DNA from 4 places in the Geomicrobium sp. JCM 19055 genome. Region 1 is predicted to be linked to each of the others. Evidence: riboswitches for the same ligand, from Rfam matches in the RefSeq annotation. Region 1 holds a riboswitch; each other region holds the start of a gene.
What was found. A riboswitch is a leader RNA that binds a small molecule or an ion and turns the genes downstream of it on or off. The one in region 1 is predicted to bind S-adenosylmethionine.
Positions count from the first base shown of each region.

Region 2: another riboswitch for S-adenosylmethionine. It lies ahead of JCM19055_RS04585 (5-methyltetrahydropteroyltriglutamate--homocysteine S-methyltransferase); the one in region 1 lies ahead of JCM19055_RS13725 (methionine ABC transporter ATP-binding protein).
Region 3: another riboswitch for S-adenosylmethionine. It lies ahead of JCM19055_RS07010 (methionine biosynthesis PLP-dependent protein); the one in region 1 lies ahead of JCM19055_RS13725 (methionine ABC transporter ATP-binding protein).
Region 4: another riboswitch for S-adenosylmethionine. It lies ahead of metK (methionine adenosyltransferase); the one in region 1 lies ahead of JCM19055_RS13725 (methionine ABC transporter ATP-binding protein).

Region 1 covers NZ_BAXL01000015.1:38,509-46,074, forward strand. The annotation lists gene JCM19055_RS13715 (TetR/AcrR family transcriptional regulator) at 1-188, opposite strand, end outside; partial or broken gene JCM19055_RS13720 (glucose 1-dehydrogenase) at 345-1,126, shown strand; SAM riboswitch class I at 1,248-1,353, shown strand; gene JCM19055_RS13725 (methionine ABC transporter ATP-binding protein) at 1,434-2,447, shown strand; partial or broken gene JCM19055_RS13730 (methionine ABC transporter permease) at 2,437-3,101, shown strand; gene JCM19055_RS31925 (hypothetical protein) at 3,121-3,282, shown strand; gene JCM19055_RS13735 (MetQ/NlpA family ABC transporter substrate-binding protein) at 3,252-3,935, shown strand; gene JCM19055_RS13740 (hypothetical protein) at 3,973-4,245, opposite strand; gene JCM19055_RS13745 (TRAP transporter fused permease subunit) at 4,503-6,407, opposite strand; gene JCM19055_RS13750 (TAXI family TRAP transporter solute-binding subunit) at 6,425-7,444, opposite strand; gene pdxA (4-hydroxythreonine-4-phosphate dehydrogenase PdxA) at 7,451-7,566, opposite strand, start outside.
Region 2 covers NZ_BAXL01000004.1:862-8,427, forward strand. The annotation lists gene JCM19055_RS04575 (hypothetical protein) at 1-467, opposite strand, end outside; partial or broken gene JCM19055_RS04580 (LysR family transcriptional regulator) at 643-1,556, shown strand; gene JCM19055_RS04585 (5-methyltetrahydropteroyltriglutamate--homocysteine S-methyltransferase) at 1,575-2,678, opposite strand; SAM riboswitch class I at 2,802-2,904, opposite strand; gene JCM19055_RS27065 (hypothetical protein) at 3,258-3,410, opposite strand; gene JCM19055_RS04595 (bifunctional 2',3'-cyclic-nucleotide 2'-phosphodiesterase/3'-nucleotidase) at 3,615-5,507, shown strand; gene JCM19055_RS22775 (hypothetical protein) at 5,542-5,757, opposite strand; gene JCM19055_RS22780 (hypothetical protein) at 5,738-6,046, opposite strand; gene JCM19055_RS04605 (AraC family transcriptional regulator) at 6,043-6,747, opposite strand; gene JCM19055_RS04610 (HAD family hydrolase) at 6,821-7,459, opposite strand; gene JCM19055_RS22785 (hypothetical protein) at 7,461-7,566, opposite strand, start outside.
Region 3 covers NZ_BAXL01000006.1:106,998-114,563, forward strand. The annotation lists partial or broken gene JCM19055_RS07000 (asparaginase) at 1-323, shown strand, start outside; partial or broken gene JCM19055_RS28850 (PrsW family intramembrane metalloprotease) at 467-622, shown strand; gene JCM19055_RS28855 (PrsW family glutamic-type intramembrane protease) at 681-863, shown strand; gene JCM19055_RS27200 (hypothetical protein) at 996-1,160, shown strand; SAM riboswitch class I at 1,222-1,329, shown strand; gene JCM19055_RS07010 (methionine biosynthesis PLP-dependent protein) at 1,409-2,518, shown strand; partial or broken gene JCM19055_RS28860 (homocysteine S-methyltransferase family protein) at 2,655-3,322, shown strand; gene JCM19055_RS28865 (methylenetetrahydrofolate reductase) at 3,524-3,895, shown strand; gene JCM19055_RS28870 (methylenetetrahydrofolate reductase) at 3,892-4,362, shown strand; partial or broken gene sleB (spore cortex-lytic enzyme) at 4,516-5,525, shown strand; gene JCM19055_RS23070 (PepSY1/2 domain-containing protein) at 5,544-6,158, shown strand; partial or broken gene JCM19055_RS23075 (PepSY1/2 domain-containing protein) at 6,240-6,902, shown strand; partial or broken gene JCM19055_RS07030 (YeeE/YedE family protein) at 7,033-7,566, shown strand, end outside.
Region 4 covers NZ_BAXL01000017.1:90,205-97,770, reverse strand. The annotation lists gene metK (methionine adenosyltransferase) at 1-1,057, opposite strand, end outside; SAM riboswitch class I at 1,230-1,341, opposite strand; gene JCM19055_RS15465 (DCC1-like thiol-disulfide oxidoreductase family protein) at 1,430-1,792, opposite strand; gene pckA (phosphoenolpyruvate carboxykinase (ATP)) at 1,970-3,559, shown strand; gene JCM19055_RS15455 (ABC transporter substrate-binding protein) at 3,804-4,676, shown strand; partial or broken gene JCM19055_RS15450 (ABC transporter ATP-binding protein) at 4,751-5,523, shown strand; gene JCM19055_RS15445 (ABC transporter permease) at 5,574-6,314, shown strand; partial or broken gene JCM19055_RS25690 (IS1182 family transposase) at 6,457-7,566, opposite strand, start outside.

The sequences.
Region 1 (7,566 bases):
TCAGCAAGACAAAATTTATCTTGATAATGTAAGTAAAATGTCGAGCGATTATAATCGGCCTTACGAATAATATCAGTCACTGTAACATGGCTGAATCCTTTTTCATGAATCAGTTCAATGAATGCTTCTTTAAAAGATTTCTTCGTCCGTTCGCCTTGTTTTGATGATCGGTGATCACTTGAGACCATGTATGTTTCCTCCAAAAATCAACATATTAAGTAAAGGTGTCGATTGTATAGACAGATCAGAGAGGATTAACGATTGTTGAGGGTCATGAATCCGTTTACACTTAAATCGTTAAAACCGTTTCGCTTAGTATAGCATCAACGGAAGGAGAAGGTTTTATGAAGCGTTTTGAAGGTAAAGTATCAATTATTACAGGTGGAGGCTCTGGTTTAGGAAGAGCTGCTGCAAAGCAAATTGCATCTGAGGGAGCCAAGCTCGTTCTCGTTGATTTAAATAAGGAAGGTCTTGAAGAGAGTAAGCAAGAAATTCTAAAAGACACACCAGAAGCGATTGTTGAATTGGTTGAAGCGAATGTAGCGAAAGAAGAAGACGTTGAGAAGTACGTTCAATTCACAATGGATACATTTGGACAAATTGATAGCTTCTTTAATAACGCAGGTATCGAAGGGAAACAAAACCTAACCGAAGATTATGGAATTGAAGAGTTCCAACGAGTGGTTGATGTGAACTTAAACGGTGTCTTTTATGGTATGAAGCACGTGCTGAAAGTGATGAAAGAACAAGGCCATGGTTCCGTCGTAAATACTGCATCTGTCGGAGGTATTCGTGGGGTTGGGAATCAATCTGGTTATGCCGCAAGTAAACATGGGGTTGTCGGGCTAACGAAGAACTCTGGAATTGAATACGGTCAATTCGGAATCAGTATTAAGGCGATCGCGCCAGGTGCCATCATGACCGCAATGGTTGAAGGATCGTTACGCCAAATGGGTGGAGACAACTGGAAGAATCAGGGAAAGAGTTCGTCAAAGCAAACCCAATGCTTCGCTTCGGAAAGCCTGAAGAAGTCGGCTACCTAGTTGCTTTCTTATTATCAAACCAAGCGGACTTTATTAATGCCGTCGTTGTCCCAATTGACGGTGGACAGTCGTATAAATATTAAAGAATAGTAAGTGTAACGGCATGGCTATTAACAAGCTATGTCGTTTTTATTTCTTAGATACATTGACATTACCCCAACAAACTCTTATGATAATGAGTATTACAAAAATTGAATACATGATTACTTATCTAGAGTGACCGAGGGAAAGGCCCGATGACGTCCAGCAACCTCCTGAAATAGGAAGGTGCCAAATCCTACAGAATGAATTCCATTCTGAAAGATAAGTCGATAGCCGATCGAGATCGGTCATATAGACTTTTTTTTCAATGGAAAAAGGGTCTTTTTTTTATTGGATTGGAGGAAGAAGATGATCGATATTAAGCAAGTCACCAAGGTATACCATACTAAAAAGAAAAGCGTTACTGGTGTGAAAGATGTTTCCTTGACGATTCATAAAGGTGATGTTTTTGGGATTGTTGGGTATTCTGGCGCTGGTAAGAGTTCGCTACTTCGTTGTATTAATATGCTCGAAAGACCTTCTAGTGGAACGATCAGCGTAGACGGTATGGAGATGACGAAGTTAAAGGGAGAGGCACTTCGTCAGCAGAGACTTAAAATTGGCATGATCTTTCAGCATTTCTACTTAATCAATCAGAAAACGGTCTATGAGAATATTGCGTTTGCCCTGCGTGCTGCGGGGGCATCGTCTGATAAGATACCTAGTCGCGTAGAAGAGCTACTACGAGTCGTTGAGCTTTCTGATAAGCGTGATGTGTATCCTGCACAATTAAGCGGTGGTCAGAAACAACGGGTCGGTATTGCTCGAGCATTATCCAATAATCCGACTGTGCTGTTGTGTGATGAAGCAACATCAGCGCTTGACCCGACAACAACGCAATCGATCTTACGATTACTAAAATCATTGAATAAAGAGCTTGGCTTAACGATTGTGCTTATCACACATGAAATGGGTGTCGTAAAAGAGATCTGCAATCGGATGGCGATTATGCAAGATGGTGAAGTTGTCGAACACGGAAATGTGTACGATTTGTTCGCAGATCCAAGGAACACGTTAACGAAGGAATTTATCACGAATGTTGTTTCCTTTGATGTTCCAGAAGAAACCCTTGCGAAGTGTACAGGAACGATCATTAAAGTGATGTTCCAAGGTTCATCTGCAGGTGAAGGAATTATCGGAGATATGTTGCAAGAAGTCGATGTTAGAGGGAATTTCTTGCACGGTGCCATTGAGTATATTGAGGGCAAACCACTTGGGATTTTCATTCTGGAGCTTACGGGTGATCCTGAACAAGTGAATAAAGCGATGGATTACATCCAAAAACGTCACGTACGAGTTGAGGTCATCTCCCATGGATATTGAACAACTTATTGATTTACTACCAGAAATGACAGAAGCATTTTTAGAAACGATGCAAATGATCGGGATTTCAACAGCGGTTGCGATACTGATCGGACTTCCACTAGGCGTGATTTTGTTTGTGACGGATCGAGGATTGTTTTGGCAAAATCTTGTAGTGCAACAAATCTTAAGTTTTATCGTCAATGTCGTTCGTTCCATTCCTTATATCATTTTACTCGTCTTACTATTTCCAATTACGGGATTACTTGTCGGGACGACGACGGGACCGATTGCTGCAAGTGTATCGCTTTCTGTTGCGGCCATTCCGTTTTTTGCACGAATTGTGGAAACCGCACTTCGTGACATTGATAAAGGCATGATCGAAGCCGCGATTGCCACGGGTGCAACGCCGTGGATGATTATGAAAGATGTGCTATTTCCAGAAGCTCGTTCAGCATTATTCAAGGGCTCACACTTACGATCATTAGTCTCATTGCCTACTCAGCAATGGCTGGTGTCGTTGGTGGTGGCGGTATTGGTGATTTGGCAATCCGTTACGGTCATTATCGCTACGATACGACCATTATGATTTCGACGGTTGTGCTACTCATCGTACTCGTTCAATTAATTCAACAAATTGGTGATGTTGTTGCAAAACGATTAGATCGAAGATAAAGAAAAGGAGAGAAATCAAATGAGAAAACAGTTAGGAGCAATTGTAGGAGGTCTACTCATCTTAACCGCTTGTAGTGGTGAGGAGGAAGCAGGGGGTACGATGATCAGCAAGACATTACAATCGGAGCAACAGCAGGACCCTATAGCGACATGCTATCATCAGCCATCGTCCCAGGCTTAGAAGAGAAAGGTTATACCGTTGATATCCAAGAGTTTTCCGATTATGTGTACCCGAACAATGCGTTAGCGAATGAAGAAATTGATGCGAACCTTTTCCAACACACCGTGTATTTAGAGAATTTCACCGAGCAAAACAATCTAGATCTCGTTGGACTCATTGCGGTGCCGACAGCGCCGATGGGATTGTATTCTGAGGCGTATGAAACGATTGAAGATATTGAGAATGGTGATGAAATTGCCATCCCGAATGATCCGACGAATGCGGCAAGGGCATTTATGATTCTAGAAGAGGCTGGTCTTATCGGTTTCGAAGACGGTATTGATGAACTAACGGCATCCGCTCGTGATATTACAGATAATCCGTTAGATTTGCAATTTGTGGAACTTGAGGCCGCACAGTTGCCTAGACAAGTAGGAAGTTCAGAAATTACAGCTGTGCCAGGGAACTTTGCATTAAGTGCCAATCTAGATCTGTTAGAGGCACTAGAGTTAGAGAACATGCCAGATCAGTATCGAAACGTTGTTGCTGTTCGTGCAGAGGATGAAGAAAGTACATTAGCGAATGATATCGTTGAAGTCATTCAATCCGAACAATTTGAAGAAATAATTGATGAAGAATTCGAAGGTTTTGGAAAGCCAGAGTGGATGGAGTAATTTAATTAAATGGACACACGAAAAAGTTCGAACGAAGCTATACTCGTTCGAACTTTTTCATTTTGTAGATGTTATAAACGGTCGTTACAATACAAATAATCGTAACAAGGAGCGGCATATAGAATGATAAGAAGAGCGATGAATGTGTAGAAGTCGTTCCCCAATACAAAAAGATTCCTGGTGAAACAATGACACTTGATATAACACGTAGTCTGTACTTTTCAATCGTTCCTTTTAGTAACGAGTGGACAATGAAATTAGCAAAGATTATAAAAGCAATCGCAAAAATGGACCAAGCTTCAATATCCATAAATAGCATCACTCCAGAAACGTACTTAGTGTAATGGTTACCCGTAAAATAATGTAAATAATCAAGAATTATCATCTGTGTACATTGAAAAAAAAACGGGTCTTTTACATAATTACTATGATTTACGTGTTAGAGCTTTATGTAGATTACGGTGTTAGTAAATCGTTGTATGCTAAGGAACATTGTATAGAATGTCTAAACTTAAATGAGTCCATTGAACAACTATCTTGTTCAATGGACTCATTAGTTATTGCTATTTAAGCTTCTACTAAACTTCCTGTTCCACGATTTTTATCTTTGGTTTTCATAAAGTAAGCGATTGCAAGTATTCCAAGAACAATACCTGTAATGGATGTAGTTAGATCTGGGAGAATTACGAGAATGGCGCATAGTAACATGAATCCTCGCTCGAATACTCCATACAATGGTCGAATCATATAACCGGAGACTGTAGCGACTAAGAATACCGTTCCAATTAATAAAATGATAGACGCTTGAATGGTCTGCCAAGGAGTTCCAATTAATAGCAATTCTGGCTTAAAGACAAATACAAATGGAACCAAAAATCCAACGAGGGCATAACGGAAAGCAAGCAGTCCCGTTTTCCATGCTGGTGCTTTTGCAATTCCTGCGGCTGCAAATGAAGCTAAGCAAACAGGTGGTGTAATTTGTGCGATAATTGAAAAATAAAAAACGAACATGTTTGCTGGTAATGGTGCGATTCCGAGTTCTGTTAGAATCGGCACGAATAAGATGAACGATGCTAGATAAGCTGCGACAGTTGGTAAGGCAAGACCAATGAGTATACAGCCAATACCAGTTATGAGTAGTGGTAAGTATAGTCCCCCTGAGCCAAGATCAGCGATCATATCTCCTGCACTTGAAGAAAGCCCTGACATAATTACTACACCAATTATAATTCCACAAGCGGCTGTAGGAATTGCAATTTGAGCGACTTGTTTCGTTCCTTCTAAAAAGGTTTCAAATAGTTCTTTGAGACGAATACGGGACTTAAATCGAAAGAGATTGATTAGTAAGATCGCTGCAATGCCTGATAATGCGGCGTACATTAATGACGTTCCACTCAAAATGTTATAAATTACAAGTAACATTGGTGCAAGTAAGTAAAGGCGTTTTAAGATAGGGTCAGTATCAATGACAATTTCTCTAGAGAGTTGGGTGATTTTATTTTTTCTAGAAATAAAGTCTACTAAAATGAACAACGACAGTAAGTAAGCAGCGGCAGGTATAATGGCTGCAATGGCAATCTCACTATAAGGAACACCAATCATATCTGCCATAATAAACGCACCTACACCCATGATTGGTGGTAAGATTTGACCGCTTGTTGACGCAGATGCTTCAATGGCCGCAGCTTCTTCAGGCTTATACCCAGCCCGTTTCATTAATGGAATGGTCAACACACCAGTTGAGGTTACATTGGCAACTGCGCTTCCGTTTACAGTTCCAAGCAATGCGCTGCTCGCAATAGACGCTTTTGCAGGACCACCGCTACTATTGTTACCGATTTTCATGCCGAGATTTATAAGCACGTTTCCGCCACCACAAACTGCAAAGAGCGTTCCAAAAAGGATAAAGTAATACAAAAAGCCCGCCGAAGCATTCAAAGGTGCACCAAAAATACCATCTGCCCCCATGATCATCAAATCCGTAAAATGATTTAAGTTCGTTCCCGCATGACTAAAGATAGAAGGTAAAAAGCCCCCGACCCATAAGTAAGCAATAAATAGTAAAATAAAGAATAATAGATTCCAGCCAATGGTTCGACGAACCGATTCAAGTAAGATAAGGATCGTTGCAAACATTATTACGTAATCCAATAATAGTAAGCTATCAAGATATTGTATACGGTTCATCAGCCGTTCTGCTTGTGAGAAGAAATAACCGACCATAGACAAAAGTGTTACTAATATGACGCCATCAATTATGTTACCAACCCGTTGATACTGTTTGTTTACAGGCTCATTTTCTTTTGGCCTATACAAAGGAAACCAAAGAATGGCGACCGCCAATGCAAGTATTAGATGAATCGGGTTTTGCAAAAGTGGCGGAAGTGGTTGAATAAATGCCAGATACAATTGAAACAGCAAGAATGACACGGAAACAAATATAATTAGTGAACGTCGTAGCGGGAACGCCATGCCCATACCTCCTAGGTTCATGATTCTAAACATCCAGATTCTTTATAGTATTGCTCCGCCCCAGGATGAAGTGGTGCACCAGCTCTCGTTGGTTCACATGCATTCTCCGGTTCAAAGTCTTGAAATGCGGAAAAGCTGCTCACAAGTGCTTCCTTATTCTCTGCCATTTCTTTAGCCAATATATAAGCATGATCGTCGGGCATGGATTTATGAACGAGAAGTGTTGTAGGTGAGCCTACAGTTTGCATATCTTCTGATACGACACCGTTAAAGCTTCCAGCTGGGATCGTTTGCCTTGCATAACCTTGTTCAAATAACCGATCTTGCAATGAGTCACTTAGTTGTGCGAAATGTAGTCCTGTCGTAAGAGACAATTCTACATAGTTCGCTTGGTTGAGATTGGTGTGATCAATCGTAATATCAGCTCGATTATCTCGTAACATATCAATGACATTACTAGAGTCAGTGAGCGTAATGTTCCCGCCCCAAGAACGAATATCATCATACGTGACACCGAGTTCTGAAAGGATGACATTTTGGGTCACTTCACCAAATGAACCGGTATCTTTGGATGCAATTCTCACGGGGTATTCGTCATCGATCACTTCTTCTAGCGTCGTATATCCGGTCCTGTTGACGAAATTCTCTGTAAATACAACGATGGCAACCGGAGCATCTAAACCACCTCCGACGGAGCGGACGTCTTGAACTGGTGGTCGGTCGAGGATGCCATCTTCATATGCCCAGATTGCCGGAGCAGCATTACCGATCGTAATGTCTGCAGTTTGTTGTTCAATGATGTACGAGGCGGCAATTCCGCCAGGTGACGTCGTTTGTGAATGGATTTCTGTACCATCATTAAACTTCTCATCATAAATAGTAGTAAATGCATTCGTCATCGTATTAAAAGAAGTTCCTAAACCTTGAGTGGAGAACACATATTGATTTCCTGATTCGTTCGCATTACTCTCATTTGAACACCCAGTAATCACAAAGAAGATGCTTAAGAATAGGAATAATACCATTTGGAATTTCATGATTCTTTACACCTCTCGCTTATGAGATTTTGTATTGGCAAGGGTAATCGCAGTGAGGAGTGCTTGTACCATGCTTTGCTCATCTGCGAGGTTTTTGCCCGCAATGTCAAACGCTGTGCCGT
Region 2 (7,566 bases), on a different contig from region 1:
AGGGAAACAAGAATCATAGGCTCGTAAGCAAGAATAATCTCCTCTCGGTCATAACTTGGTCGTTTCCCTACATATTGGCGGTTCCAATAATTTTCTAGATCAACCATATAGGGTCGTAGAATTCGCTCATTTTGAATAACCGCTTCTACGATTGGGACTGAATGATCAACATTGTCAGTAAGAGAAGGGAGCGCATCGATTTCAGTGCGGTATCCCGACACTGCATCAATAAATGCATACACACGCTCCTCTTTTGGAGGAAACAATCCCCTTTCGCACGTTCTCTTAAATGCAACGAGCCAACAAGGATGATAAAACTTCATGTTCTCAACGATGTAATGACTAAACTGAGTGAGCATCGCTTGACGTTTTGCTACTTTATCTAGGCTTTTGTAAATGGATACGTGTAGTTGATCGGCAGAAAGCTCAGAAAATGTTCCGATCATCTTAAGGTCGTTAATCGCCATCACAGCACGCTCCTCTCGTCTATACCGATAGATTCTCCTTCATTTCGCTCAGTTCCTTTATCGAATGACCGCTACTTTTGTCGTAACATTCCTTTCGCTTTCAATCCGTTAGCAGGGAATTCTTCACTATAAATCGAAATTACCAAGGATAGTACGATTAAAAAGGTGGACAGACATGGATATTCGACATTTAACTTACTTCATTGAAGTCGCGAAGCATTCAAGCTTCACGAAAGCAGCCCGCACCTTACACGTATCTCAACCTTCTCTAAGTAAAACGATTAAGCAACTTGAGCGAGAGTTTGACGTACCGTTATTCTATCGTTCTTCAAAAAAACTCGAATTAACCGATGCTGGAGAAGCGGTATTAAAGAATGCCCAAAACGTCATTGATGCTTTTCAAAATTTGCAAGCAGGAGTGACCGATCTTGCAGACATAAAAAAAGGCCAAATCCGAATTGGACTGCCGCCGATTATTGGAGCCGCTTTCGTCTCTTCTCTCATTAGTTCATTCATCGAAGACTTCCCGCTCATCGACTTACGCTTAAGTGAGGTTGGAAGCATCGCGATAAAAAAAAGGCATTACTGAAGGCTCACTTGATGTTGGGTTCATTTGCAATGTTCCTTTGCAAGGGGAAGATTTTGAATGCAAGCAAATTCTTCATGACCCCCTTGTAGCGGTCATGCACCACGACCACCCATTATCGTTAAATGAACACATTCCTTTGAAAGCACTTGAAGAAGAACACTTTGTTCTTTATCGCAATGACTTTTCATTGCATCGCTCAATTATTGAAGAGTGTTTACGACAAGGTTTTTTTTCCAAACGCTGTATGTGAGAGTTCTCAGAAAGATTTTATGCTACAAATGGTTGAAGCGAAGCTCGGGATTGCCTTACTTCCTGAACATATCGCAAAAACGATGCAATCCCATGTACTTTCTTATGTTCCACTAGAAGACAATCCGCTTCACTTAGAGCTCGTGATGATTTGGCGTAAAGATTCATACTTACCCTTTGCTGCACGAACATTCATTGAAGAGGCCAGCTCATATTATTCAACCGCACAAAAAGAAGCTAGGGGCTCCTAGCTTCTTTTGTGGTTCGTGTTAGTTTGTTAGCTCTTTAGATAGTTCAACAATATAACGTAGTTTCTCCCACTGCTCTTCTTCCGTTAAGATGTTACCGTGATGAGTCGATGCAAAGCCACATTGAGGGCTTAGACAAATTTGCTCTGCAGAAACGTGTTGTTTCGCTTCTTCAATACGTTCTTTAATCGTCTCTTTATCTTCAAGTTCCCCATGCTTTGATGTGAATAAACCGAGTACCACTTGTGGGCCATCACTCGGAATGTGATCGAGTGGACCGAAGTCACCAGAACGATCATCGTCGTATTCTAAGAAGAAGCCGTCCACATTTTCTTTGGCAAACAATGTGGGTGCAATCTTTGCGTAGCTTCCTTTAAAAGCCCACTTTGAACGATAGTTTCCACGGCATAAGTGCGTCGTAATCACTAAGTCTTCTGGTTTATTTTCAAGCACCGCATTTGCTACTTTTAATGCGTGTTCAATTAAGTCTTCTCTTGAATAACCACTATCATTAAACGGAATGTCATCTGAATTAAGTCCAGCGATATACACATCATCGAGTTGCAAATAACGACAACCCGCATCATAAAATGCTTGAATAGCATCGCGGTACGTTTGAACGATGTCTTCTGTGTACGCGTCTAGGTCTGGATAAATGTCTAGATTACGAATTCCCGCATTAAACAATTGATTCGGACTCGGAATCGTTTGCTTTGCAACTGCACGATCTCCGACAATTTCTTTGAACTGAATAAATTCTTTTACGTGCGGGTGATCTTCGTTAAATGAAATCTTACCAATCACTCTTACATCATAACGCTCTGTTTCCTCGCCTTTGAATTGGAAACCATGGTCAGGCACGTAACCTTCGATTCCGTTTAAGTGCTCAAGAAAATCTGTATGCCAAAAACGACGGCGGAACTCTCCATCTGTAACAGCTTCTAGACCCACTTCAATTTGCTTATCAACAACTCGAGTAATCTCTTCGGTTTCAATGTTGTATAACTCTTCAGCGGTAATGTTACCTGCTTGAAAATCTTTTCTCGCAATATGAATTCGTTCCGGACGTAATAGGCTTCCTACGTGATCTGCTTTAAATGGTGCGTGCGTTGCTGTTTTTGTCATGATAATCTCTCCTCTATGTGTGTAGTCTCCTAGTTTTAAGCGATCAATCAACAATCGTTACGAACAAAACCCCCTCTTCTTGTAATAAGAAGAGGGGGTAAATGGTTGCCATTCATCCGACTCTTCTCATCTTTGTAGTATCGCTACTACTGGAATTGGCACAGTACTTAAAAAGTCCGCTGCCGAGGTTTCAAAGGGCCAGTCCCTCCACCTCTCTAGATAAGAAAAATGAATTCATTGAATTTATTAAATCTAATACTAACATCCACAAAATGATTGTCAACAGAAAAGTATATTTTTATTGAATATTATTTCAATGTAATTGTTTCGTCAGTAGGTATTGCCGGTCATTCATCGTTTTCACGTTCTTTTTGCTTTTTGTCACGATTATAGGTTACGAGTTCTTCTGATTTTACGTTCTCTTTATCTTTTTTTCGTGACCATTTCTTCAGACCGAATCTTCTTACCAGATAACTCTTCTGATTTTACTTTATGTTGATCAGACATCTTCTTACCTCCTTGTTGCACTCATCGTTACAATTCAGCTTTGACGTCTAAGCTGCATTGTATTCCATGAACTTATAGTAGATTGATTCCATACCTGACTAAAGCCAGAATGGCGATTACGATCAGGATGACTACTGTAAAAATAAACATGCCATAGAAGACAGCGCCAACACCGTGAGCAACATCGAGCCCGACTTGTTTTAATAAATGTCTTATTCTACTCAATCGAAAACACCTCAACGATTAGAACTTAGTTCATTAAATTATAACAACGAAACGCTATAGACATAACCTTTTGCGCCAATTATTTGACTACAACTCATTCTTTTCGCTTAGCCATCGTAGTGCAATCCTCTTGATCGTCCTCCCAGTTATTGTTCAATCAGACGAACGTTGCTACCATAATGGGTGAAATCAGGAGGGGATTTTATGGGAAAAACAAAAAGATTTTCCATTTTTATGGGGAGCACCTTACTCGTTGGGATGCTAGCAGCCTGTGGGGATGATGAGGAACAATCGGCAGATCCAGTCGATGAGGAAACGAATAACGAAACAAATGAAAGCGATTCAACAAGTACATTTACTGTGTTTGGAACGACTGATATTCATGCTCACCTTTTGCCTTATGATTATATGAATGATGAAGAAGACTCAACAATTGGATTAACGAAAGTATACTCTCTTCTCGAAGAACTTCGTGAAGAGTATCCAAATCATATGCTTGCGGATAACGGAGATACAATTCAAGGGAGTATTTTAGGCGATATGCCTGCCCAAATTGAACCACTTGCAGATGATGAGTCTCACATCGTGATGGATGCGATGAATGAGATGGGATACGACGCAGCTGCACTTGGAAATCATGAATTTAACTTCGGTCTCGATTTCCTTGATGAGACGATGGAAGATGCAGATTTCCCATGGTTATCGGCCAACGTTGTTGAGCCTGGCACTGAGACGCCTGTCTATGAGCCGTACACCATTGTAGAACAAGAAGTGGACGGTGAAGTGCTTAATGTAGGCTTTATCGGGTTCGTTCCACCACAAATTATGAGTTGGGACGCTGCACACCTTGAAGGTGAAGTCGAGACGTTAGAAATTGCAGATGCCGCTGAGAAATTTGTGCCACAACTTCAAGAAGAAGGTGCAGACCTTGTCATTGCACTTGCTCATACAGGCATTAATGATGGCGATCGTATGAGTGAAAATGCCGCACTATCCATTGCTGAAGTTGATGGCGTGGACGGAATGTTACTTGGGCACCAACATAACCACTTCCCAAGCGAAGACTATGAAGGTGTTGACGGTGTGGATGTAGATGCAGGAACAATCCACGGGGTACCAGCAATGATGCCAGGCTCTTGGGGAAGCCACCTCGGCGTGTTAGCTTTTGAATTAGAGAATGCTAACGGAGAGTGGAATGTCGTTTCAGCGACTTCTGAAATTCAAAGCACTGAAGATCAACCTTCACACGAGGGACTTGAAAACCTCGTCATGGATGCTCACGAAGCGACGGTAAGCTACGTAAATAGCCCCGTTGGCGAGATTACTGACGATATCCATACATTCTTCGCACGTGTTGAAGACAATGAAGTTGTACAGTTAATTAATGACGCACAACTCGATTATATGGAACAAATGCAAGCAAGCGGTGAACTAGAAGAAGACGTTCCCCTTCTATCAGCTGCTGCCCCGTTTAGAGCAGGACGCGGTGGTGACTTTACGTATGTTGAAGAAGGTGACGTTGCCATTCGTGACATGAATGACGTTTACGTCTTCCCGAACACATTGCACGTCGTTGAAGTGGACGGCGATCAACTGAAGAACTGGTTAGAATACTCTGCCCTTAACTTCAATCAAATTGATCCAGATGAAAACAATGAGCAAGCATTGATTAATGAAGACTTTGCAAGCTATAATTTTGACGTCATCGAAAACGTTACCTACGAAATTGATGTCACGCAAGATGAAGGTGAGCGAATCGTTGACCTACAACATGAAGGTGAAGACGTAACGAGCGATGACCGTTTCTACGTCGCGACGAACAACTACCGTGCTGGTGGCGAGGACCATCTTGATAGTTCAGTAGAAACTGTCCTTGAGACGACGGACGAGAATCGCCAAGTCATTATTGACTACATCGTGAATCATGACGGTGCCTTGAACGTTGAACGTAGCAACAACTGGCAGATCACGCCATTTGAATCTGCTGGAGAAGTCATTTTCGAAACTGCTTTAGAAGCACAAGACGCAAGTGACGATCACGAACGTATTGAATTTATCGAAGAAGACGGCGACGGCGCAACATTTAGCTTCAACTAAAGAAAAGGGGACAGTCCCCCACCACTGCACAGAATTAACGCAGTGGGGGACTGTCCCCTCTGTTTGTCATGAGTAGAAATTCAACGTCTGTTTCGCCGTAATTCATGAATGTCATTTCGGTGTTAAATCCGAACTTCTTGTAGAGAGTAACGGCTCGTTGATTCCACCTCGCAACGCTTAACCGAAAGAATTCTGGCGCATACAATTCTTCACCTACGCTAAGTCCGAGTTCAAAAAAACTGAAGTCCATACCCTTGCCCTGTGTATACCGGATTCATACCTAAGCCAATATCGATTGGGCGTTGATCGTCGTAACACCCTTCTCGCTTTCCACCCGGTACTTTTGCACTTTCACCATAGCAATAGAAACCAAACACATCATCTTCTGCTGTTACAACAACATAGTAGTTACCGTTAAGCAATTCATCTTGTTGCTCTTTACTCTCACTCAAACTGTATAAAGAGTACGGAGGTTCATATGTCCAACTCATAATAATGGACGCCTCTCGCTTACTCATCGGCAACACATTTAGCTTCATCGCTTTATCCTCCGATACGATGTAGGAGTTACTCCAGTCACTTTCAAGAACGTTCTGCTAAACGTCGAGCAGTACGTATACCCGACTTGCTTCCCTACTTGAGCAATGGAATGATTCGTCTCAATTAATAAATCCTTCGCCCGTTCAATTCGGTAATCTTCCAAGTAGACCCGAGGCGTTTTCCCCGTTTTCTGCTTAAACCATTCTACATAATACACAGGATGAAAATGCTCTATGGACGCCAAACTTTCTACTGTAATCGGTGAAGAAAACTGTTCATGAATATGAGCAATTGATGCGTATTCATGGGTAGATACTTTTTCTTTCATTATAGCAACAAGGTGAGGAAGTAAGTGGCCTTTTGCTTGATTTGTATTCTCGAGTAGTAGCTGACGAATCGCGTGCCAGGATTGATCTTTCTGAAACCTTCGCTCACTTCGCAAGTCTTTCGTATCAACGTAAAACTGCGGAAGATCGACGACTAGAAATTCGTTATAGCCCTTGCAGTAAAACGAATGTTCCAAATTCTGAGGGAGTAGTACAATGCTCTTATCCTTCAACGTCAGTTTCCCATTTACCGTCTCAATTTCCATAGAGCCTTGTAATGGAAATAAAATTTGCGCATACGCATGACGATGTGTGTACGGTTCTTCCCGATACGTTCGCCTCTCACAAATCATCGATTGATTGTCTGCTCCCAAAGCCAATCCTCCTCATTCTCTCATTACGTTACAGTGAGCGAAGCTCTCATGCCTACCATTCAATCAAAGCGCATTAGACTTCTTTCATTTCTTCGATTAATTCACTAACACTCGTTACTTTACGATCGCCATAAGCGACAGCACCATTATCAAGATCAATATAAATTGCCTTCATTCCCTCTGCCTTTGCAGGAATAATCTCGTTTAAATAATTGTCCCCAATGCTTAGTGTCTGTTCAGTAGTCACATTGTACCTTTTCATAATCGAGATAAAGTGCGCCCTCGTCTCCTGTGGCTTCATCGCATTTGTAACGACTTCGTGAAACACGCCTTCTAAATGAAGAAGCTTGAGCAAACGCTCTACATCATCATCTGTACTGTTCGTAAGTAAAACAATTGATTTCTTCTCTTTCAATGACAATAATCCTTCACGAAGTCCTTCGATAACCGATAGTGTAAACGCATCCGTTGCCATAAACTCTTTCGTTTTATGATATGCCGGCTGAGGATCTTTCACACCGTAATGTCTCGCCGCTACATTTGGGAGCCACCATCCATCACCGATTGCAATGACCTGGTCGAAATCGTACTCTACTGGCCCTTCGTGAATCTCTCTCCAGGTGGAGTCTGCCACTTTCTCCCCTTCCCATGTTACGACACGCTCAATGTTTCCTGTAAAAGGGTCGACGTCTAAAACCCAATCGTTTTGCACATCATAAGCCTTTCCAATTGAAACTGCGTGATTTCCTTTTTTTCATATGTTCATAGTCGCTAAAAAACGACAGCTTGTGCTCTTCGATGACTTCCTCTGATAACGTT
Region 3 (7,566 bases), on a different contig from region 1:
TCTTGGTGCGACAAACCGACTGCTTGATTTCGTTTTACAAGATGAACGAACGAGCGCTGTCATACTTGAAGGGGTTGGGCGTGGCCAAGTTCCAAAAAAACTTTATGCCGAGCATTCGAGAGGCGAAGATCCCGATTGTCGTTACTACGAGTGCGGTTGAAGGCGAAGTGTATCCTTCTTATGAATATGAAGGTAGTACATATGACTTGTTGAATCATGACGTTATTCTTGGTAAAGACTATAGCAGTAAGAAAGCAAAGATCAAAATGTATGTATTACTCGCAACAGGACAAGATTCGCTTCAACAAGCGTTCGAGCGATGAATGTTCTAGCTTTACTTTCGCTAGCTTCAGCTCCAGCCTTTGCATTGCTTACGTATTTCTATTTGCGAAATGATTACGGTTCTGCGAATTGGAAAAATATTATCCGGTCGTTCGTGACGGGGATGTTAATTGTTTTTCCGATTATGGCAATTCAATTTGCACTAACTGAAGAAGGGGTGTTCACATCCCGTTTATCTGACGTATTTGTTAAGACGGCGTTCATCGAAGAGTTTTTTAAATGGTTCTTCTTACTCGTTACGATGTATCGTTTCAAAACGTGGAGTGTCAAGTACGATGGTATTGTGTACAGTGTCGCACTTTCGTTAGGGTTTGCAACGCTAGAGAACTTTTTTTTATTTGCTTTCAGAAGGCGTCCATACGGCATTTGGCAGGGCTCTTTTCCCTGTAAGTGGCCATGCGCTTTTCGGAGTGATTATGGGTCATTATTTAGGTAACGCACGTTATATGATTGATGGTAAGAAAAAAAATATGGTTAGTTTACGCATTGCTCGTCCCTATTTTCTTGCATGGAACCTTTAACCTTATGTTAACCTATACACAAGACTGGATGGTCGGCATTATTATTTTATTTATGATTTTCTTGTGGTGGTTAGGATTAAGTAAAGTAAAGAAAGCAAATGAAAATAGTAAATTTGTATAGGAGGTCGCTTCATGACGACAGAAACGAGGTACCGCATAGTCATACGATGCCCGAAATGTGGAGAAAAGTATATTCTTCGTGGAAGACAAAAAGCCGAAGGTGAATATGAAACAGGATTTAAACGATGCATTTGCGGGAACGAAGATGATCTCGTCATTGAAGCCACTGCTGAATAATTGTGACTTGAAAGATGGACGATGATGCGTTATCGTATAAGAACCAACTATACATTAAAATATCTTATCAAGAGAGACTGAGGGATTCGGACCGAAGACGTCTCAGCAACCAGCTCCAAATGGAGTCAGGTGCTACATCCTACGGACGTGATCGTCCGAGAGATAAGAGAACTATACACGTAAAGTGTCTTTTTCTATCTCTGAAGAAGGCACTTTTATTTATTTGTAAGGACTTGGAGGGATCAACAGTGGAGAAACAACCATTTACTACAGAAACGAAACTTGTACAAACGGGTAATCGAAGCGATGAACGCACAGGTGCCGTAAATGCACCAATCTATATGAGCACTGCCTATCGTCATTCAGGAGTTGGTGAGACGACAGGATATGATTATGCAAGAACAGGGAATCCTACTCGTGAAATTCTAGAAGATAGCATTGCAGACCTTGAAGGTGGAATTCGTGGGTTTGCCTGTAGTTCTGGGATGGCGGCAATTCAAGCAGTGTTGTCATTATTTGAGTCTGGTGATGAGATTGTCGCATCGTTAGATTTGTATGGTGGGACGTACCGTCTGTTTAATGAATATTGGCCAAAGTGGGGCGTTGGTGTCCAGTACGGGGACCCTCGTGATCTAGAAACGTTTGAAGCGTTAATCGGACCACAAACGAAAGCGTTGTTTATTGAAACCCCGACCAATCCACAAATGCAAGAGGCGGATATTTTAGAACTTTCTGATGTTGCAAAACGACATAATCTTTTGCTTATTGTAGACAATACATTTTACACGCCGCTCATTCAACAGCCACTAAAAGAAGGTGCACACATTGTCATTCATAGTGCTACGAAATATTTAGGCGGTCACAACGATTTAGTTGCAGGACTCATTGCGACGAATGACGAAACGATTGCTGAAAAGCTTTTTAATATCCAGAACGGAATAGGAATGACGCTCGGTGCTTTTGACTCCTGGCTGCTCGTTCGTGGGATGAAAACACTCGCACTACGCATGAAAAAACACGAAGAAAATGCACGAATTGTCTCGCAGTTCCTAGCAGAGCACAGTCTTGTCAAGGAAGTCCTTTATCCAGGGCGAGGAGGGATGTTGTCTTTTCGAGTCACATCAAGTGATCTCGTAGACCCGGTTCTTCGTAAGTTGCAACTTATTACATTCGCAGAGAGTCTCGGTGGGGTAGAAAGCTTAATGACGTATCCTGCAGTGCAAACGCATGCGGACGTTCCAAAAGAAGTACGACAACAAATTGGTATAGACGATTGCCTGATGAGGATGTCTTGTGGCATTGAAAATGCAGAAGATTTAATCGAGGATTTACGTCAAGCTTTTCAAGTAGAGAGATGATTGGAGGAGTTTAGATGAGCTTTTTAGAGAGGCTAAAGGAAACGGTCTTAATTGGTGACGGCGCAATGGAACATTGTTGTATAGCCGGGATATAACAGGATCAATTGAACAAGCAAACCTATACGCTCCAGAACTCGTGTATGAAGCTCATCTTGAGTATGTTCAAGCGGGTGCTGACATTATTCAAAGCAATACGTACGCTGCCAATCGCATTAAGTTAGACACGTACGGGCTTGATCTTCAAGTGGCAAAAATTAATAAAGAAGGAATGAAGCTAGCGAAAAAGGCAGCAGCTTTAAAACCGAACGTCTATGTGGCAGCTACAATCGGTGGAATTAAAGACGGTAGAACGAGCGATTGGACAGACGACCAAATTGATGAAACGGTGACTGAACAAATCGTTGCGCTGTTAAGTGAGAATCCAGATGTCGTTTTACTTGAAACGTACTACGATTTATATGAACTCATTCGCGCAGTTCGCATCGTCCGAAATCATCATCACTCAATCCCGATTATTGCCAATGTCTCGTTAGGGACATTGGTGTGTTGCACGGTGGCATTACGTTAACAGAAGCACTAAAGCGTCTTAAAAAAGAGGGAGCAAACGTAGTTGGCGTAAATTGCCGAATGGGTCCTGCTCAAACCATTACCTCATTAAAAGAAACTGAAATTCCAGAAGGTTTGTTTTTATCTGCGTATCCAAACGCAAGTTTGCCCGGAATTCGAGATGGCAGGCTCGTTTATCAATCGAATCCTAATTACTTTAAAGCACAAGCGTCCTCTTTTCGCGAGTTAGGCATTAATATTATTGGGGGATGTTGTGGGACGACGCCAGAACATATTCGTGGCTTAAAGGAGCGTTTGAAAGGACTTGCACCTTTAGAGAAACGAACAGTAGTCATCGAGGAAGCAACTGACGAGCAAGTAGAAGCAAATGAGTCAAATCAGCAAGTGTACGATGCGAATGTCATCGTTGAACTCGATCCTCCTAAATCACTTTCAAAGATGCCAGTTTTCTTAAAAGGGGCAGAGGCGTTAGTGAATGCAGGTGCGGACAGCATAACTCTCGCTGATAATTCACTTGCAACGTCACGAGTAGACAATGTTGCAGCTGCCACACTCATTCAACAAAAGACACAAGCATCACCGCTCGTTCATATCGCTTGTCGCGATCGTAACTTGATTGGTATGCAATCTCATTTGCTCGGATTACACACGCTCGGTGTAAAAGAGGTGCTTGCGATTACAGGGGACCCTACGAAAGTTGGCGATTTTCCAGGTGCAAGTTCTGTCTACGATTTAACATCCTTTGATTTAATTGCAATGTTAAAAGGGATGAATGAAGCTACTCCTATTCGGGGCGTCCTCTCGGTGTGAAAACGTCATTTACGGTTGGGGCAGCGTTTAATCCGAATGTATCGAATCTTGAGAAAGCAATTAAACGATTAGAGAAGAAAATAGCAGCAGGTGCGGATTTTATTATGACGCAGCCGATGTATGACAAAGAGCAAATTAAACGGCTACGAGACTATACGAAACATCTGTCGATTCCAATATTCATTGGTGTTATGCCACTTGTGAACGAACGGAATGCGGAGTTTCTTCATAATGAAGTTCCTGGAATATCCCTTAGTGACACCGTACGCTCCCGTATGCAAAAAACGCTCGGTGATTCCCAAAAAGGAGAAGAAGAAGGCCTTCGAATTGCCGAAGAGTTACAACAAACGTGTATAGAACTTTTTGGTAAAGTTTATATCGTGACACCGTTTCTTAAATACCACATGTCTACAGCGCTAGTAGAACATGCAAGATCACTTATTAAAACGTCGTCAGTCATGACGTAACACGTGTTTATGCAGATGATTTATATCGATAGGTATCTTCTTATGAACAACTGTACTTTTGTACGGTTGTTTTTTTATGAATAAAATTCTCCATAGATTTGAAAACTAACACCATCATATAAAAAGATTCAAAGTAAAAGGAGGAATTCATTGATGTTGAAATCTGCAAAAATACTAAGCGTTTCCGCGTTAACCGCAACACTTTTGCTCTCAATTCCTCAGACGAGTGAAGCCTTTAGTGATCAAGTGATCCAAAAAGGAGCTACTGGAGATGACGTTGTAGAACTTCAAGCTAGACTTCAATACATTGGCTATTACACCGATACAATTGACGGTGTATTCGGATGGGGAACGTATTGGAGTGTACAAGAATACCAAGAAGCATTCGGGATGGAAGTTGACGGTCTCGTTGGAGATGATTTGAAAGCGAGATTAAACAAAACGACAAACTACGATGAACAGTTTGTGCATGAAGCGTTAGAAAACGGCCGTAAGTTCACCCATTACGGAACAACGCCACTAGAAATTCAAAAAGGACCAAAAGGAAGTAAAGGTGGCGGCGCCACTAGTGGACAATCTGGTCAACCTTCAAATCAAGAAGGAGCGAGTGGTGGCGGTGGAACGTCAAGTAATGAAGGTCAACCGCCAGCACAATCTGGACAAGGACAAGGACAAGGTCAAGGCCAAGATCAAGGACAAGGTCAACCAGAGGCAGCGCCTGAACAGCAACCAGATACAGGTGGAGAAGTGCCTGAAGAACAAAACAATGAGGCCAACATTCAAAAAGCAACAAACGTACCTGATGGGTTTTCTGAAAACGATATTCAGATTATGTCAAATGCGGTTTATGGTGAGGCGCGTGGAGAACCTTATGTCGGTCAAGTAGCTGTTGCAGCGGTAATTATTAATCGGATGAACGATTCGGAGTTTCCGAATACCGCAAGCGGTGTCATCTTTGAACCAAGAGCGTTTACAGCGGTCGCTGACGGTCAAATCTATTTAACGCCAGATGAAACAGCGAGAAAAGCTGTGCTTGATGCGATTAACGGTCAAGACCCGTCTAATGGTGCGACGTATTATTATAACCCAGTAACGGCAACGTCTGGTGGATTTTCGGACGACCGACGATTACCCAAATCGGTAAGCATGTGTTTGCAAATTAAGTTAAAGGAGGGACCACGATGTTTCGAGCGATAACCATTGCAGTATTGTCAGTAGCATTACTCGGTACTGGAATCTTTGCATATCAAACGCATCAAGAGAAAGAAGCTTTGGCAATTAGTCATGAAAACAACTATCAGCGCGCCTTCCACCAATTGTCTTACCATATGGATCAATTAGAAGATGAATTAGGTGCATCGTTAGCAACGAACGGTGTGAGTCAATTTTCAGGTTCTCTTGCAGAGGTTTGGAGAATATCTTCATTAGCTCACAATGAGATGGGCGAGCTGCCACTCGGTATGATTCCTGCGAAAGAAACGGATCAATACTTAGCCAACGTTGCGGAATTCTCGTATGAGACAGCTGTGCGTGATCGAGGTGAAGAGCCATTAACAGATGAAGAATACGACAAACTCGAGAACTTCTACAGTCAAGCGAAAGAAATTAAGCATGATCTTCGCACGGTGCAAGCACAAGCGTTGAACAACGATTTCCGTTGGTCTGACGTAGAACGAGATTTAATGAGTGAGCAAAACCCTGGCGAAGGACGATGGTTTCGTCATTCAAATCGATTGATCAAAAAGCAAAAGGTTTCTCTGAAAACAATTGGAACGATGATGCTGGCTTTTCATTAGATGTAAATAAACGACTAGCGAAAGTAGTCAAAGATAAAGAAGAGTTATCAGAAGAAGAAATTATAAAAAAAGGCGAAGGCGTTTTTGGATCTTCCTAATACTGTCGATGCGAAGGCAGAAAAATTAGGTGAAGGAATGCCATACAAAGGTTATCAAGTCGTTATTGAAGATTCTGATGGCGAACGCAACTATATGATTGATATGACTGAACGGGGCGGTTTACCGGTTTGGGCATTACAATCAAGAGATATCACTGAACCGAAAATCGGATTGAATGATGCGTCAGAGCGAGCGAAAGAATTTCTAGAGGATAAAGGTATTACTGACGTTCAACTCGTGGATAGTAAGCAATACGATACGATTGGTACGTTCCAGTTTGTACCTGTAAAAGACGATGTTCGTCTTTATCCAGATGCGCTCATCGTTGAAATTGCGCTAGATGATGGTGACCTTGTCGGTTTTAAAGGTGCCAATTACTTTGCAAATCATCGTGAACGCCATGACTTAAGTCCAGCGTTAACACTTGACGATGCACTTGATGAATTGCATCCGAACTTAAAGTCTAGAGAAGAGCATTTAGCTGTTATTGAAAATCAAAACGGTGACGAAGTGCTAACGTACGAAATCTTTGCGACGATGAATGGCGATACGTATCGCATTTATTTAAATGCAGACACAGGTTTTGAAGAAGAAGTCAAACGAATGCAAGAAGCAGAACCAGTGTATGATGTTGATGTTATCTAATAAGAAGATCGCCGGCAGGTGTGAACCATCTGCTGGCGATCTTTTTGTTGTCTCTTGACAACATCTAAAAACAAGAATAGGATATAGATTATCATTCCTGACTAAACGAATAAGATTTAGAGGTGATCCCTTGTCTAGTTATGTTCAACCCGTGTCCGAACAACAATCGGTCGTCAAACAAACGTTAGGACTCAAGCGTCCTCAACTTAATTTAGTAACCGTTGGACTTATAGCTTCAATTTTATTAGCCATTTATTTACTCTTTACACAACATTTTGTCCAGCCTATTCTACTCATTATCGGTATTTTACTAGGCTATACATTATTTCACGCCCGCTTCGGCTTTACGAGCGCCTTTCGAAGGTTAGCGTCTGTTGGGAACGGTCAGGCCGTACGAGCGCACATGCTCATGTTGGCAGTTGCGGTCACATTCTTTGCGCCGATTTTAGCGACAGGCTTTACCTTTTTTTGGAGGCGAAGCAACAGGTAACATTTCACCAGTCGGTGTTAGCTTAATTATCGGGGCATTTATGTTTGGAATTGGTATGCAACTCGGTGGTGGGTGTGCGTCAGGAACACTTTACGCCGTTGGTGGTGGACGTTCTGTAATGTTCATTACATTGCTCTTTTTCATTATCGGATCTACGATTGGTGCTGCACACTT
Region 4 (7,566 bases), on a different contig from region 1:
CAACGAGCGTAAGCAATTCACTTTCACTTACTTTACCCGTACCAAACGTGTTAATCGAAATGGAGACAGGCTTTGCAACCCCAATCGCATAAGCCAATTGAACTTCACATTTCTCTGCAAGTCCAGCGGCTACGAGGTTCTTCGCAACGTAGCGTGCGGCATAGGAACCCGAACGGTCAACTTTTGTTGGATCCTTTCCAGAGAACGCGCCTCCACCGTGACGAGCAAATCCGCCGTACGTATCAACAATAATCTTTCGTCCAGTTAAACCTGCATCTCCTTGAGGTCCACCAATCACGAAGCGTCCTGTCGGATTAATAAAGAACTTCGTTTTTTCGTCGACCCACTTTTCTGGGACAATCGGTTCAATCACATGCTTTTGCAAGTCACGCTCAATTTGCTCAAGTGTTGCTTCTGGATGATGCTGTGTTGAGATAACAATCGTATCGATTCGTACTGGTTTGTCATCTTCATCATACTCAATTGTCACTTGCGTTTTACCATCAGGTCGTAAGTAATCTAATGTGCCGTCTTTACGGACCTTTGCTAATTGACGAGCAAGTCGATGTGACAATGAAATTGGCATAGGCATATATTCTTTCGTTTCATTGTCCGCATAACCAAACATTAACCCTTGATCGCCAGCACCGATCTCTTCAATTTCTTTGTCGGTCATTGCGCCTTCGCGAGCTTCGAGTGCTGCGTTAACACCTTGAGCAATATCAGGAGATTGCTCATCAATCGCGGTAAGGATTGAGCACGTTTCAGCATCTAAGCCATACTTCGCTCTCGTGTACCCGATTTCAGTTAACGTTTCACGAACGATCTTTTGAATATCGACGTATGTCGTTGTTGTAATTTCACCAGTTACTAAGATCATTCCGGTGTTGGCTACTGTTTCACATGCCACCCTTGCGTTTGGATCATGTCGTAAAATTTCATCTAAGATTGCATCAGACACTTGATCACAAATCTTGTCTGGATGGCCTTCTGTTACAGATTCTGACGTAAAAAGCGACGCCCATTTGCTTCCATGATTCTCCTCCTTATGAAACACTGTATTACTTTATATGTTTGAAGTGCCCTAGAGTGCGTGTATCGACTCAAAACACTTCATTTCCCTTTATGGCAAGGACCATAAAGAATATAAGGGCGAGTTGTATCGTATGATTTCATGAAAAAAAAGCCCTTCACCGATGAGGGAAGGGGCATTACCTTTCACCTTTCGCCTCTTATCTTGCAAAACAGATGATGTTTTGCCAGGTTGGCACCTTATCTGCATGACTACAGATGGTTGCTGGGTTTCACAGGGCCTGTCCCTCCACCTTCTCCTGATAAAAGCCTACCAAGTAAATATAACGGCAAACGCGAAGAATTGCAAATCTCGACAAGTGAATTAATCAAATCGTAGAATTTTCTGTTCTATTGACTAAGAAATGTCGATTTTGCATTGATCATGATTGCAATGTTGCCCAATGATTGGCCGATTTTCGGCAATCTTCCTATATAATCCTTTGCCAATCACGTTAAATGGTCTCATGTTTATGATGCGCATCGGGTACTTTAATAATGCGTGTTCTTCCAGTAGCCTAATAACGCCATCAAAACCACGATACACGTACGTCGAATTGATTAAAACATGCATTTCTTTCGTTAAATCAGTCGATTGAACAAACGGATATTGTTGTTCTAACTCAGGTTCATGCAGATCCACCCATTTAACATGGTTAAACTGGTCGTAGGTTTGGATCACACGCTTTGTTTTTTTGACAAATCGTACATTGTTGATCATAAAAGACGACACATGAGTCCATAGTTGATCACACCTTTTTTATAAAATCCACGTTAAACATGACACCTTTGTGAAATCGAAAAATAGTATAGACTATAAATCAAAATGTGTTATACTAATTTCAAATCAATTCAACACTTTCGTTCCGTGATTATTGTGAGAAGGAGTTTTGCTACTATGAGTACCGTATCTTTTGAGTCTGCACTGCAACACTTACTGAATGGAGATCACATTGAAACTGATCTTCCTGAATCGAGATTAGTGGAAAGAGCACTCTCACGAGGCGAAGGTGTACTAACAAAATCTGGCGCATTTGCAGCCACTACAGGTTTGTACACAGGTCGATCACCTAAAGATAAATTCATCGTTGATGAACCGTCTGTACACGATTCCATTGATTGGGGTGTCGTAAACGCTGCGGTTGATAAAGATGTATTCTCTAAACTATATCGTAAAGTGCTTCACTATTTAGGTCAACAGGATGCACTTTTTGTTACTAATGGATACGCAGGCAAAGACACCGACTATCGTCTTTCTCTTCGCGTTGTAAATGAATTTGCTTGGCACAACCTTTTTGCACGTCAATTATTCATTCGTCCTGAGGAGAATGAACGCCCTGCTGAAGAAGAGAACGGATTTACAATTGTCTCAGCACCAGGATTTAAAGCGGATCCTGAAGTGGACGGCACACGTTCTGAAGCATTTGTTCATATTTCGTTTGAAGAGCGAATCGTATTAATTGGTGGTACTGAGTATGCCGGCGAAATGAAGAAGTCCATCTTCTCTATTATGAACTACTTGTTACCTGCTCAAAACGTTTTACCGATGCACTGTTCTGCTAACACAGGCAAAGAAGGCGATGTTGCACTTTTCTTCGGTCTTTCTGGAACAGGGAAAACAACACTTTCTGCAGATCGTACGCGTTTTCTAATCGGTGACGATGAGCACGGTTGGTCTGATAACGGTGTATTTAACATTGAAGGTGGTTGCTACGCTAAAACCATTAACCTTTCTAAAGAAAAAGAACCAGACATTTACGATGCCATTCGCTTTGGCGCAGTGCTCGAGAATGTCGTTGTTGATGAAGAGAGTCGTAAACCAGATTATGATGATGGTTACTACACGGAGAACACACGTGCAGCTTATCCACTTGAGCACATCCAAAATGTACTCCCTCAAGGTGTTGCCGGTCATCCGAATACAATTATTTTCTTAACTGCTGATGCATTTGGTGTATTGCCACCAATCAGCCGTCTAACAAAAGAACAAGCAATGTACCACTTCTTAAGTGGGTATACGAGCAAGCTAGCAGGAACTGAGCGTGGTGTTACAGAACCTGAAGCAACGTTCTCAAGCTGCTTTGGTGCACCGTTCCTACCAAGACATGCATCGGTTTATGCAGAGATGCTCGGTGAGAAGATTGACCAACATGAAGTGAATGTATTCCTCGTCAATACGGGTTGGAATGCAGGTGGTTACGGTTCAAGTGATCGTATTCCATTGAATTACACGCGTGCAATGGTGCAAGCGGCACTTGAAGGTGAATTGACGAACGTTCAAACGAATCAAGACCCGATCTTTGGTCTTCATATTCCAAAGCGTGTACCAGGCGTTCCTGATGAAGTGCTTCAGCCGAGGTCAACTTGGGACGATCCTAAAGCCTACGACGAGAAAGCTTCACAGCTTGCGAAGAAGTTCAAAGAGAACTTTGAACGTTTCTCTCACGTTTCTGATGAAATTCGTAACGCTGGACCTACCTTTAAATAAATTACACATGTATAAGAACTTCCAATAATTCATTGGGAGTTCTTTTTTTGTTTTACACACCTCTATACAGGCGATCGCATAAGATATTGCATCTATGGAAGTAGAGGGGACGAATGTACATGAAACGTGCGGGGAAATTCGCTTTGCTGTCTGTACTTAGTGGTTCATTAGTACTTTCAGCTTGTGGGGATGATCAATCAGTAGAAACGTTAGAAGTAGCAGAAGTTACACGTTCGATTTTTTTATGCACCGCTTTACGTTGCGGTGGAAGAAGGATTTTTTTGAAGAGGAAGGGCTAGACGTCGACATTACGACGACTTGGGGTGGAGATAAAACGATGACTGCACTCCTAGCAGACAGTGCGGATATTGCCCTCGTAGGTGCTGAAACGTCGATTTACGTGCATGCACAAAACCCGATGGATTCAGTCGTAAACTTTGCAGCCTTAACTCAAACTGACGGAACGTTTCTCGTCTCACGTGAGCCGATTGACGACTTTAGTTGGGAAGATTTAAAAGGGACGACATATTTAGGTCAACGTGCCGGGGGAATGCCGCAAATGGCTGGGGAATTTGCGCTTGCCTCAAACGGCATTGACGTAGAGGAAGATGTCGTGTTGGACCAAAGTGTCGACTATGCAAACATCGCTGCAGCATTTGCAGCTGGTACGGGCGACTTTGTTCAATTATTTGAGCCTACTGCAAGTGAATTTGAACGCGAAGGTGTCGGTCATGTTGTCGCTTCATTTGGTGAAGAGTCCGGCATCTTACCGTATACAGGGTTTATTACGAAAGAGAGTACCGTTGAGAATAACGAGGAAGCGCTCGTAAAGTTTAATCGTGCACTATACAAAGCACAACAATTTGTGCAAGAGGAAGATAGTCAAGTCATTGCCTCTTCCATCGAGCCTTACTTTGAAGAAACACCTGACGATTTAATTGCGCAAGTCGTCGATCGCTACCGCGACCAAGATTCCTACGCAATCGATCCGTATATTGATGAAGATGGCTGGGATCACTTGCAAGATATTATGGAAGCTTCAGGCGAATTACCTGCACGTTTTGATTACGAAGACCTCGTAAATACAACCATTACAGATCAAGCGCTTCAACGTTAATGATAAACGGGGGCTTCTGAGCGTTCTCAGAAGCCCTTTACGATGAGTACCGATAAAAACAAAGGAGGTACCGAATGGCACTGCTAAATCTACGTCACGTAAAAAAACACTTTTTCACACAAGAACATGTCGTTGAGGCAATCCGCGAGATTAGCTTTCAAGTAGAAAAAGGTGAATTTGTATCGATCATTGGGCCAAGTGGTTGTGGCAAGACGACCGTTCTTTCAATGATCGCTGGCTTAACCTCACCATCAAGTGGCCAGATTGAATTAAGCGGTTCAAGTGTGACAGAACCTTCCGCAGAGATCGGCTACATGTTGCAGCAAGATTATTTGTTCCCGTGGCTTACCATCGGAAAAAACATGACGATTGGTCTTGATGTAACAAAAATGAAGACAGTTGAAAATAAAGAGTATGCCCTTGACTTGTTAGAGCAAATGGGGCTTTTAGATCGGGTCGATGACATGCCTCATGAACTGTCAGGGGGATGCGCCAACGAGTCGCACTCGTTCGAACATTAGCTACGAAACCTTCTCTTCTGCTATTAGATGAACCCTTTTCCGCTCTAGACTTTCAAACAAAACTGAAATTAGAAGACCTCATTCACGATACGTTAAAAGCTCAAAAGAAAACGACCGTACTCGTTACCCATGATATCGGAGAAGCCATTGCCATGAGCGACCGGGTCGTCTTGCTCGGACATCGACCTTCCTTCGTACAAGAAATTTTTACAATTCCAGATGAATTACGTGAGTTAAAACCTCTACAAGCGAGAAATCATCCGACGTATCAAACATGGTTTCAGAGGATCTGGAAGGAGTTAGAGTCCCTTGAATCAACAAGTTAATTCACAGTTCACAAAGCACTTACGAATGAAAAAAACGAGAGCGTTGGCAAATTCGGCTTACCCAACTTGCCATTTTGATTGCGTTTTTTGCACTTTGGGAAATTGCGAGTCGGATGTATTGGATTGATCCACTGTTATTTAGTTCACCTTCGAGTGTGTATTCCGTTTTTGTTTCGATGATGCAAAGTGGAGCACTTCTCACCCATACGGGTGTCACATTGTTCGAAACGATTATGGGATTCCTCATCGGTACGATTGGCGGTGTGTTAATCGCTGCTATGCTTTGGTGGTCACCCTTTCTCTCTCGCGTGTTAGACCCTTACCTTGTTATCTTAAATGCCATGCCTAAGGTTGCTCTTGGTCCGATCCTCATCGTAAGCTTTGGTCCAAACATGAGCTCAGTCATCGCTATGGGTGTTCTTATTTCAATTATCGTTACAACCCTTGTCATCTATAGCGCATTTAAGGAAACTGATGCGAACTTAGTCAAAGTGGTTGATACGTTTGGTGCATCAAAAACGCAACGTTTTCGCTACGTGATTTTTCCAGCGTCCTACCCTGCCATTCTCTCAGCATTAAAAGTTAACGTTGGTCTCGCTTGGGTCGGTGTGATCGTTGGGGAGTACCTCGTTTCCAATCAAGGTCTCGGTTATATGATTATTTACGGATTCCAAGTCTTTAACTTTAATATGGTCATGTTAAGCTTAGTCGTTGTCGCCATACTTGCCACATTAATGTATCAAGGGGTCGCACTTCTCGAAAAACAGATGACAAAACAACGAAAACAATAAAAGGTCGCACTTAGAAAGGAGGACACTGAAAAACAGAGGTTTGCTTCAAAAAAAGACCCAAGTAACTAAAAAACGGATGCCTAATTTTCATAAATAAGGGGATTGGACATCCGTTTTTATGATTTCAGTGTCTATGGGGAGTCTATTTCTCCATTACCTTGATAATTCGTTTGATGTTCACCGTGAATATCGCCATCGCACCCTGCAGCTCCATACTTAAAAGACCCGAGGATGAGGCGGTTTCATACCCGTGTCGGTGCTTGAGTTCGCTGTTCTTAGCTTCAATTTTGTAACGCTCACGAGCTCGTGTTTTGAACGATTCCGTTTCTTGAAACGCCATCTGCGCGGTATGCTCAGCGGATTTAATGGTTTCCGAATAGGTTTTGCTTTTCGCCCCTGCTTTATAGCAACCTTCTTGGAACGGGCATCTTTGGCATTTCTCGATATCAAAATAATAGGTCATGGCTTGATTTTGGCTTTGATGTTTCTTCCCTTGCTTGGCTTTTCGAATGGCTAAGTGCCCGGCATTGCACACATACAGTCCTGCATCTTTATTAAAGCTAAATTCATCTTCTTTAGCTCGAGTTCCTTGGGATACGGCTGGGTTTAGCTTAGCGATCAATTCGATTTCTTCTTTGGTTGTATAAGCAATGTTGTCTTTTCCGGAATACGCCGCATCCCCCAATCACGGTTTCGACCGCCATACCTGCCTCTTTACTTTTCTCGATTAACGTTTGAAGGTAGTCCCATCACTTTTCTCACCGGTGCTTACGACCGCAGCCGTAATGATGCGTTCCTCACTCATCGCAAGATGAGTTTTATACCCAAAGAATGACGAATCCGCAGTTTTGTGTCCAACCCGTGCATCCCGATCGTTCATGGATTGGAGGCGGTCAAGGTCATCTTCGACGGTTTCACGCAATAGGTTCAACGGTTCGGTGATTTTTGGATAAGCTTGAAGCGTTTCGTTCGCTTCGATGACCTCCATAAGCGCTTTGCTATACTGGATTTCTTCTTGAAGGTCGCTTTTTTTCAGGCTTGGTTGGAAAACTTGTTTTCAGGGTTTCGTCAATCGAATAGACGACTTTCCGGAGCTGCTTTGAGCGCTCACGAAGAATGTCTTCGGGTCGTTGTTGGTTGTAGCGTGATTTCGTATGCGTGGCGTCGACAATCATCGTTTTGCTTTGAATGATTCCCTTGTCTAACGCAATTTCTACCGTTTTTGCGATTAATACATCCAGCAGGTTCACAT